3 linked regions of the Granulosicoccus antarcticus IMCC3135 genome follow. The protein of the gene in region 3 interacts with the protein of the main gene of each other region in a pairwise test. Links are inferred from orthologs where the notes say so. Each region holds a gene or a part of one and is shown on either strand. Other genes may lie near its edges.

The links. The genes of interacting proteins can lie anywhere in the genome.
Region 1: the proteins of IMCC3135_RS31260 (region 3) and glnD interact in binary tests that used the Escherichia coli proteins (3 or more experiments, as listed by UniProt). The link is inferred for Granulosicoccus antarcticus IMCC3135 from one-to-one orthologs.
Region 2: the proteins of IMCC3135_RS31260 (region 3) and glnL interact in binary tests that used the Escherichia coli proteins (3 or more experiments, as listed by UniProt). The link is inferred for Granulosicoccus antarcticus IMCC3135 from one-to-one orthologs.

Annotation. Positions count from the first base shown.
Region 1 is NZ_CP018632.1:5,808,497-5,812,098, reverse strand. The notes cover bases 165-3,395. They hold glnD ([protein-PII] uridylyltransferase), read right to left. Parts: upstream 3,065-3,395; coding sequence 365-3,064; downstream 165-364. Other genes in these bases: map (type I methionyl aminopeptidase), read right to left, coding at 3,157-3,395; dapE (succinyl-diaminopimelate desuccinylase), read right to left, coding at 165-328. Outside these bases: more of dapE, read right to left, coding at 1-164; more of map, read right to left, coding at 3,396-3,602.
Region 2 is NZ_CP018632.1:1,113,498-1,116,781, forward strand. The notes cover bases 165-3,077. They hold glnL (nitrogen regulation protein NR(II)), read right to left. Parts: upstream 2,202-3,077; coding sequence 1,128-2,201; downstream 165-1,127. Other genes in these bases: glnG (nitrogen regulation protein NR(I)), read right to left, coding at 165-1,131; IMCC3135_RS04730 (hypothetical protein), read right to left, coding at 2,376-2,951; IMCC3135_RS04735 (lysine-2,3-aminomutase-like protein), read right to left, coding at 3,045-3,077. Outside these bases: more of glnG, read right to left, coding at 1-164; more of IMCC3135_RS04735, read right to left, coding at 3,078-3,284.
Region 3 is NZ_CP018632.1:7,199,626-7,202,751, forward strand. The notes cover bases 145-2,899. They hold IMCC3135_RS31260 (P-II family nitrogen regulator), read left to right. Parts: upstream 145-1,230; coding sequence 1,231-1,569; downstream 1,570-2,899. Other genes in these bases: IMCC3135_RS31250 (aminotransferase class V-fold PLP-dependent enzyme), read left to right, coding at 145-630; IMCC3135_RS31255 (accessory factor UbiK family protein), read right to left, coding at 667-939; IMCC3135_RS31265 (ammonium transporter), read left to right, coding at 1,614-2,867. In the rest of the region: more of IMCC3135_RS31250, read left to right, coding at 1-144. UniProt on the Escherichia coli protein: Involved in the regulation of nitrogen metabolism. Regulates the activity of its targets by protein-protein interaction in response to the nitrogen status of the cell.

The DNA of each region.
Region 1 (3,602 bases), 1.4 Mb from region 3 along the record:
CGGCAACCCCGCCTTTCATGTCAGCGGCACCGCGTCCTACGAGATGATCATCGATGATGTCGGCGGCAAAAGGGGGTGATGACCAGTCCTCTTCGTTGCCCGTTGGGACTACATCGGTATGACCGGCAAATGCGAAGAGGGGAGCCTCTGTTCCCAGTCGAGCCCACAAGTTGGTGACCCCTCCAGATGGCATGGACTCGAGAACGAAGCCCAGTCGAGCCAATCGCTCTCCGATCATTGCCTGGCAACCCTTGTCATCGGGTGTTACCGAATTGCGTCGGACAAGCTCAACCAGAAGGGCGATGGTGTCGCTGGGTGTGGTGTTCAAGTGTCGGGGCTCCGTATCTGTCTTTTAGGGGAGGGGCTACAATTCTTGTTGCAGTAGTTCGCTGACTGTCTGTTGTTCGGCAGCAGTCAGCGAGTTTCCGTGCTCATTGGATAGCAGGAATACATCGTCGATTCGTTCTCCCAGGGTGGCGATGCGAGCTGCGTGAACATTGAAGTTGGCACCCATCAGTACTCTGCCAATGCCCGACAGAATACCCGGTCTGTCTGCTGCGGTTATATGTACTTCAGTGAAGCCTGATTCGTCATTGGAGCATTCGACTTGCGTCGACACTGAAAAGTAGCGCAATCGTCGCGATGGATACTGCACGTCGAGTCTTGGCAGGTTGCGAGGAACACCCAGCTCGTAGGTTAGCGTTTGACGGACCTCGTCAATACGCGAGATATCCTCGATGGGCATTTGCGTGGCATCCAGTACATGGAAAGTATCCAGAGCAAAGCCACCTGCCGTTGTATTGATTGTTGCTGACAGTATGTTCAGTTGCAAGCGTTCCATGACTGCCGTGATCAGTGCGAACAGTGCCTTGTCATCAGGGGTATAGATGAGTATTTCGGTTGAGCCGCGAGAGGCGGAGTAGCGCAGCGATACCAGGGGTCCCGGTGTGTCCTCGTTGGCCAGAAGAATTTCGGTATGGCGAGCAATTTCCACGGCCTGGTACTGCCGGAAGTAGTCGTCTCCCAGGGTCGCCCAGAGCATGTCGACGCGAGGATCGTTTTCCAGTGAGTCATCCAGCAGGGTTCGAGTATGTTCCTGCCGGCGATTGATGACATCTTCCACATCCAGCGGATTGTCGAGGCCACGTTTGAGTATCAGCATGGCATGCCGGTGTAACGATTGCAGCAGACTTTGCTTGAACGAATTCCATAGTTCCGGGTTGGTCGCCCGGATGTCGGAAATGGTTAGCAGGTAGAGGTGGTTGAGCCGCTCGATGCTACCGCACTGGCGAGCGAATTCCAGTTGCTCGTTAGGATCGTCGATATCCTTTCGTTGTGCGGTCATCGACATTAACAGGTGATTGCGAACGGTCCACTCCATCAGTTCGGCATCTTCCTGTGGCAGTCCGTGAGTGGCGGCAAATACTTTCACATCTTCGGCGCCCAAGACACTATGGTCACCGCCACGGCCCTTGGCTATGTCGTGAAAAAGTGCGGTCAGATAAAGTATGTACGGCTTTTTTATCAGTTTTGCGACGCTGCTGCCATGCGGCATTTCATCGGCAAATTGAGGCAGCATCATGCGCCGGAGGTTGCGGATGACACCGAGGGTATGCTCATCGACCGTGTAGATATGGAACAGGTCGTATTGCATGCGACCGACAATCTTGTCGAACGCGGGCAGGTAGGCAGCCATCACTCCATAACGGTTCATGAGTCTGACGGTGCGTGTCAGCTTGTGAGGGTTGCTGAAGATTTGTACGAACAGATTGCGCACCACGGGGTCGCTGCGGAATCGATCATTGATCAAAGGCAGGTTGGCCCGGATCAGACGAACCGTATTCGAGCGGACATTGAGAGCCTCAGGGGTGTTGCCAAAGACCAGGAACAATTCCAGCAGTGCGGGCGGGTAGTGCATGAACACATCGTCGCCGGTGACTTCAAGGAAGCCGTTCCTGAGCTGGAAGCGTGAATTGATCGGAATGATCTCCGATGCTGCCGTGACTCCGCTGATGATGCCGCCGATACCTTGAAGCAGGATTTCATTGAGGCGCAGCAGTGACATGACTGAGCGATAAAATCGCTGCATCAGTTGCTCTATCGAGCGGTTCTCAGTGTCATCAAGGTAGCCAAAGGCATGGGCAATGTCCTTCTGGTAGTCGAACAGGAGTCGATCCTCGCGACGTTTGCTCACATGATGCAGCAGGTAGCGAATGCGCCACAGAAGCTCAAGGCCTTCTCTGAGCCTGACCAGTTCCTGGGGTTCGAGCAGGCCTCGTGTCACCAGTGCGTTGAGGCCAGCGGTGCCGAATTGTCGCTGACACACCCAGGCGATCGTCTGAAAGTCGCGCAACCCGCCCTGGCTCTCTTTGATATTGGGTTCCAGGCGATAAGCGTTGGTCTGGAATCGCTTGTGTCGTTCTTCCTGTTCGGCAACCTTGGCTGCAAAGAATTCGGCAGAAGTCCACATATGTGATGGCTGGATGATCTCCTGCATTTCCTTGAACAGATCATTGCAGCCGCACAGCAATCTGGCCTCCATCAAGTTCGTGATGACAGTGATATCGCTACCGGCCTCTCGCTCGCAGTCGGCTACTGTCCGGACGCTGTGGCCTATATCCAGGTTCAGATCCCATAGGGCTGTGATCCAGTCACTGAGGATGGCATTTCGTGCGCCTGTGTCCTCATCACTCTGCTGGCTCGGCAGCAGTATCGCTATGTCGATATCGGAATGAGGGTGTAATTCCCCGCGTCCGTAACCACCGACCGCAACCAGTGCCAGGCCATCAAAGGCGTCTGCCTGTCGACCCCAGAGGTGTCGAAGGATGTAATCGATGACGGCGGTTCGTAATTCGAGCAGGCAGGAGGCTTGCGCGCCTTTCAGAAATTGCTCATGAATGGCATCACCACCCAGCTGAATTGCCTTTCTGTAGAGATCGGTCGAGTGCTCGGAGCTGTTGATCAGTTCTTGAATGGCACGGATGATCTGGTCCCGGACCGTTGGGAAGTCTATCTGTTCCCATTGTGCTGGTCGTGGTGCCGGGCTGCCTGGAAGGGTTGTCATGAGCGGTGCTGAGTCGCAGGAGCGGCATCAGTGCCGCCTCTGCTGTCACGTGATGCGACGTGCGGCGAGATCGTATTGTCTGGCCGGCACATCTAGAGGCTCTGCCCGTCAGACAGGGTGAGTAGCTCGAAGCCATCCTCAGTCACCAGCACCGTATGCTCCCATTGGGCTGAAAGTGTTCGGTCCTTGGTTACGACTGTCCAGCCGTCGGCCAGAACTCTGGCGTGGCGTTTACCCTGGTTGATCATGGGTTCAATGGTGAAAGTCATGCCAGCGCGCAATTCGACGCCCTTGCCGGGTTTGCCGTAATGCAGTACCTGGGGATCTTCGTGGAAGCTGGAGCCGATACCGTGCCCACAGTATTCCTGTACTACTGAGTAATGTCTGCCTTCTGCGAGTTCCTGAATGGCATGGCCTACATCGCCTAACGTTGCGCCTGGTTTGACCACCTGAATGCCGCGTGCCATACATTCATAAGCCGTGTCACAGAGGCGTCTTGCATGGGGTGCCACTTCGCCGACGTAATACATGCGACTTG
Region 2 (3,284 bases), 6.1 Mb from region 3 along the record:
CAGCCAGTGAGCGGTATTCTGTAGCTGGCGAACATTACCCGGCCAGCTCAATGAGCTGACATAGGCTTCGAAGGCTGGTGTCATGACTTTCGCCTCTTCCCCCAACTCTTCTGCCGCCTTGGCCAGAAAATGCTTGAGCAGACGCGGAATATCTTCGCGACGATCGCGCAGCGGTGGTGCCTCGATGCGGATAACGTTCAGGCGATGGAACAAATCTTCGCGAAAGCGCTTGTCCTCGACGAGCTGCTCCAGATCCTGATGAGTGGCAGCAATGATTCTGACATCCACGGTAATGGGTGTATGGCCACCGACACGATAGAACTGACCGTCGGCCAGTACTCGCAGCAGTCGGGTTTGCAATGTGGCTGGCATGTCGCCGATCTCATCGAGGAAGAGGGTGCCACCGTCCGATTGTTCGAAACGACCGATGCGTGTGCTCTGAGCTCCGGTAAAAGCGCCTTTCTCATGACCGAACAATTCTGATTCCATCAGATCGTGCGGAATGGCTGCCATGTTCAATGCCACAAAGGGCTGTTCGGAACGAGGGCTGTGGCGGTGCAAAGCGTGTGCAATCAGCTCCTTGCCGGTGCCGCTCTCACCATTGATCAATACGGTTATCTTGGAGCGCGACAGGCGCCCGATCGCCTTGAAGACATCCTGCATGGCAGGTGCATCACCGATCAGCTCCGGTGGCTCATCGGGTTTTTGAACGACTTTGACCTTGGCGGCAGCACCGCTGATCTGGTTGCGGTGTTCTTTCTGGGAGTTGCAGGCACGGCGCACCTGCTCAATGACGTTGTCCACATCAAAGGGCTTGGGTATGTATTCGAAAGCGCCGCGTTCGAAGGCTGCAACCGTACTGTCCAGATCCGAAAATGCGGTCATGATCAGTACCGGTAATTCCGGGTGTGTGCGTTTCATCTGGTCCAGCAGGGACAGACCGTCCGAACCTGGCATGCGGATGTCACTGATGACTGCATCAGGGGCTAGTGCATTACCGCGCATGGCATCCAATGCCTCGTCAGCAGACTCGAAGACATTAACCTGCATGCCAGCCTGCTTAAGGGTTTTTTCCAGTACCCAGCGGATCGATTGGTCATCATCTATGACCCAGACGTATTCGTCGCTCATGCGATCTCCATTGGAATTAGAACAGTGAAAATGGTGTTGCCCGGTTCGCTGGTGCATTCGATCAGGCCGCCGAGCTGGTTCATCGTCGATTGCGCGATGGATAAACCGAGTCCGGTGCCGTGGTCGGTGCCAGTAACCATGGGGAAGAAAATTTGATCAATGAGTGCTTCTGGCACGCCGTGGCCATTGTCGATAATCTGGATGCAGGCAACCAGTGCGTGGCGCGTGCCTCCGATCGTGAAATTACTGATGATGCGTGAACGAAAGACGATCTTGCCGGCGGCATCAATGGCCTGCAGAGCGTTGCCTGCAATATTCAGAATGACTTGCACCAGGCGGTCTCGATCGGTCAGACATTCAGGAATGCTTGGGTCGTAGTCGAAGCGCACCTGGACGCCTTCCGGGGCGCCTGCAATGACAATCTTGCGTACGTGTTCGAGTACCTCATGCAGATTAACGACATCGCGGCGGGGGCGAGTCGTGGGTCCTAGCATGCGATCTATCAGGCCTTGCAGCCGATCTGCCTCACGAATGATGATTTTCGTGTATTCGCTGAGTTCGGGATCGGGTAATTGTCGATCCAGAAGCTGGGCTGCACCACGTAGTCCACCCAGCGGGTTCTTGATTTCGTGAGCCAGGCCGCGCAGCAGAGAACGCGCGTGCTCCTGTTGTGCTTTCATCGCCTCGTCTCGAGCGATGCGCAACGGACGATCAACCGTATTGATTTCAATAATGAGTCCGACCCGCTTCTCATTGAGGCGATACGGGGACAAGGACAGATCAACCACTTGCGGATCGCGCCCATGCGGTTCAACCGAAACCTGTCGGTCAGTAAAAGGCTGGCCGCTGAGCAAGGCATCACGGATGCGTGCAAACAGGGAGTCCGGGATGGTTAGTGCGCGAGTCAGTCGCTGGTTGGTTACGCGTCGCGCACTCACACCCAGCAGTTGCTCTGCGGAACTATTCAGATAGCGAATTCGCATTGCATCGTCTATCGCTATCACAGCACTGGCCAGCGAGTCGAGCAGGTTGATTTCGGTTGCCGTTGAGGGCACAGGATAAATGGTCACGTCTACAATCTGCAATTTACGCACCCCTTGGGAGCGGTTAGAATTGCGTGACCAGATAAATTTTAAGTCAATTTATTCAACAACTTAAAAGGTGGTGGCTTTCATCAAGCAATAATGATCCGCACCATTTCAGTGCTGTTGCATTCAGTATTGCACTAAATTGGTGCTATTTGGTTAATTCACACCACCTGCAACATGCTGCTTGACGAAAATTTCGACAAGTTCAGATTCGGCAATGATCGAGCCGCTCTCATCAACCAGCTGTACCTGAATTTGATGCGCTCCTCGAATCGGGGCATCAATAGGCATGCGATGGCGATTGCCAGTCACCACCAATATCCCGTCAACCCGGATATTTGCCGTGATTCCTGTTGGTAGTGATTTTGCCGGTGAGGTATTGAACTGTACCCAGATCGGATCCTTGGGATCATTGAAGGTTTGCTGGTGCGTCGGCTGATCAATAACCACGTTTTCGATAATCGCTGACGGTTGTACTCCAGATGTCGGCGCGCCAGCCGTGGTCGGTTTTGTTGCCACCGCATCCATCACGTTCAGCGGGGGTGGCTTGATGATGGTGGCATCGGCTGCCGGCTGATCAGTAAAGATCGTAGAGCCATCCTCGGCGATGCTCTTGTAGATCGGACTTTCTTCAGCAAAGCTCAGGCCCGTGAACACTGCCAGCAGGCTCAGCGAAAGGAGTGATACTGCCCTTGCCAAGGGCGCTGTGTGTCTGCGAGTCGTTGTTTTCATGTGCGGAAGTGTGCATTTTCCACACCATCTGCAACGCTTGAGCTCTGGGCAAGTGTTTGCTCTCAGAGGGCGTCTTGCACCCCGATGAATGGTTCATTGACCCTGATCAAGGGCGGGGCATTCGTCCATATAGGCATGGTTTTTTCCTGAGACATCGTTCACGGTATAGCGATTCTCGCCACAGCTGCTCAGATATTGAGGGCCGATGGGGACCTTGCCCGCGCCCCCGGGTAAATCGAGCATGTAGTTGGGTTGGCAGAGTCCGGATAGCGGTCCACGCAGTTCGCGCATCAGGTTCTGGCCCTGTTCGATCGAGGTTCTGAAATGACTGGT
Region 3 (3,126 bases):
GTGCACGGCCTGAGATACCCCATCGAGGCTATCGGGCGCCTGCCCAGACCAACAGGGTGTCTGTTTATCGTCGATGCCGCTCAGGCTCTCGGACAAATCCCTGTCGATGTCACACAGCTAGGGTGCGACGCCCTTGTGTCGACCTGCCGTAAATGGTTACGCGGCCCCAAGGCGACCGCTTTGTTCTGGACAGCACCGTCATTACCCTCGAGCTTTCGCATCAATCAATTGCAGCCCGTTGATGCCAGTATCACGTTGCAACTGGGGCTTGGCAGCGCACTGCGTGAAGCCTTGGATACCGGTATACCGCAACGACAACAAGACATCACCCGCTTGACTGCTCATGCGCATCAGCAGGCTTGCCATATGCAACTTGAGAACATCACCGTACACCCCATTCCGAGCGGCACCCTGGCGATAGAGTTTCCGGTGAGCTACACGCAACGCGTTCAAAAGGGATTGCTGGAAGCCGACATGATCGCAAAACTACCTGACAGGCAGCATTGCGAGCCATTTTCGCCAGGATTCAATAACGATACGCAAATGCTGCGAGTATCGCCCAATGTGTACAACACGGCTGAAGAGATAACCCTGTTCATGCACTGCCTGAAAGGTTTGTTGAGTCCATAGACTCTCACTGCGTCTTGATCGACGCTTGCCAGTGCATCAGTCAGTTGTGCTCGATTTGTCAACGTCAACAGCAGCAGGTTCGAGTTCGCTGATGCGAGCCTCCAGGTCCTTTAACTGCTGGCGCGTCTTGCGTAGAACCGCGGTTTGAACATCAAACTCCTCGCGAGTCACCAAATCCAGATTGCCCAGAGCGCTCTGTACCGCTGACTTGGCATTGCGCTCGAAGTCTTCCTTCAGATCGGACACTCCTGGAGGCAGAAGCTTGCCCAGAGATTTGGAAATATCGTCAAAAACACGCGCATCTATCATGATTCAGGTCTCGCTCTATTCAGTTAAGTGTGCGATGTCCAGGCAAAACAGACATCGGTAGCCAGAAGCACAGCTTACGACATTCAAACGTATCTGGATGCATCGAAACGGACTCAACATTTTCGCACCCATTTAGTGCGCTTTTGAGAAAGCAGCGCACCAAGATGTTGCACCCATTCAATGGAGAGGTGCATCTACAATCTCTATCCTGTTGATTAAAAAGACATTTAATAGATGGCACGCATGATGTAACTCCTAACTCATCTTTGACCAATAGCGGTGGAAAGCCCCATGAAATTAGTAACGGCAATTATCAAACCTTTCAAGCTAGAGGAGGTTCGAGAAGCTCTATCTGTCATCGGCATACAAGGCATGACCGTCACCGAAGTCAAAGGCTTCGGTCGGCAGAAAGGCCATACCGAGTTGTACCGGGGCGCTGAGTACGTGGTGGACTTCATTCCCAAGACCAAAATCGAAATCGGCATCGACGATGCTCAACTGGACGCTGTGATCGAAGCCATCACGGGTGCGGCAGGTTCGGGAAAAATCGGCGACGGCAAAATATTCGTCATGAACCTGGAAAGCGCCATCCGTATTCGAACTAACGAAACCGGACCTGTCGCGCTTTAAGGCACCAACAGATCACATAAAAATAGTAGAGAGAAAACTATCCAATGGAACAACTAGCTGAACTGAGCTACGCGCTCGATACCTTTTACTTCCTTATGGCAGGTGCCCTGGTCATGTGGATGGCAGCAGGATTTGCCATGCTCGAAGCCGGCCTTGTCCGTGCCAAGAACACCACTGAAATCCTGACCAAAAACATCGTGCTGTACGCACTGGCCTGCATCATGTTCATGTTCGTCGGCTACAACGTCATGTACCCCGGTGCCGATTACGAAGGCGGCTACATGCCAGTACTGAGCTTCCTGCTCGGTGCCGAGAATGCGGCTGACGTCTTTCAGGCTGGCGGTGAGGATGCTCCTTACTACTCTGCCCGGTCTGACTTCTTCTTCCAGGTTGTGTTTGTAGCAGCCGGCATGTCTATCGTTTCTGGTGCAGTCGCCGAACGCATGAAACTCTGGTCCTTCCTGCTGTTTGCTGCTGTCTTTACTGCGTTTATCTACCCTATCCAGGGCTTCTGGAAATGGGGCGGCGGCTGGCTCAACGCAGCTGGCTTCCAGGATTTTGCTGGTTCCGGTGTGGTCCATTTGTGCGGTGCGACCGCGGCTCTGGCAGGCGTTCTGCTGCTGGGCGCCAGAAAAGGCAAATATGGTGCTAACGGCGCAGTGGTACCAATTCCTGGTGCAAACATGCCCATGGCAACTCTGGGCACTTTCATCTTGTGGATGGGCTGGTTTGGCTTCAACGGCGGCTCGCAGCTCAAGATCTCCAACTTCGGTGATGCCAATGCTGTAGCGGCCATCTTTGTCAACACCAACATGTCAGCTGCGGGTGGTGTTGTTGCCGCACTGCTTGTTGTCCGCATGATCTGGGGCAAGGCGGATCTGACCATGGCACTCAATGGCGCTTTGGCCGGACTGGTTGCTATCACGGCTGAGCCACTCGCACCATCACCACTACTGGCCACTGCCATTGGAGCGGTTGCCGGTGTACTGGTGGTGTTCTCCATCATCTCGCTTGATCGTTTGAAGATTGACGATCCTGTCGGCGCAATCTCTGTTCACGGCGTAGTGGGTATCTTCGGCCTGATGGTCGTACCTTTAAGCAATACGGATGCATCGTTCGGAGTTCAGGCGCTGGGTATGGCCTCGATCTTCGCCTGGACATTCATCACCAGCCTGATCGTTTGGGGCATCATCAAGATGGTATTCGGAATCCGCGTCAGCGAGGAAGAAGAGTACGAAGGTGTTGATATCTCAGAATGCGGCATAGAAGCCTACCCTGAGTTCGGAACACGCGGCTAAAGCCAGGTTTCAATAAGCACGGCTATGGCGAGGATTGAGTTTTTCGATCCTCGTCTGTTATTTCAAGAAGGGCGTCAGCATAAGGTTGACGCCCTTTTTGCGTTATGAAGAGCGTTGAAGGACAAGTGGCGGACTCAGCGCTACCGTCAACCTCAGGGCAGGCTTCAAGATGGCGAACAGGAGCCATATAACGATAACGTCAGTCAAGATTGGCAAGGCTTTTGCCGATACTTTTCTTATGACAATGATTGCGCTATTG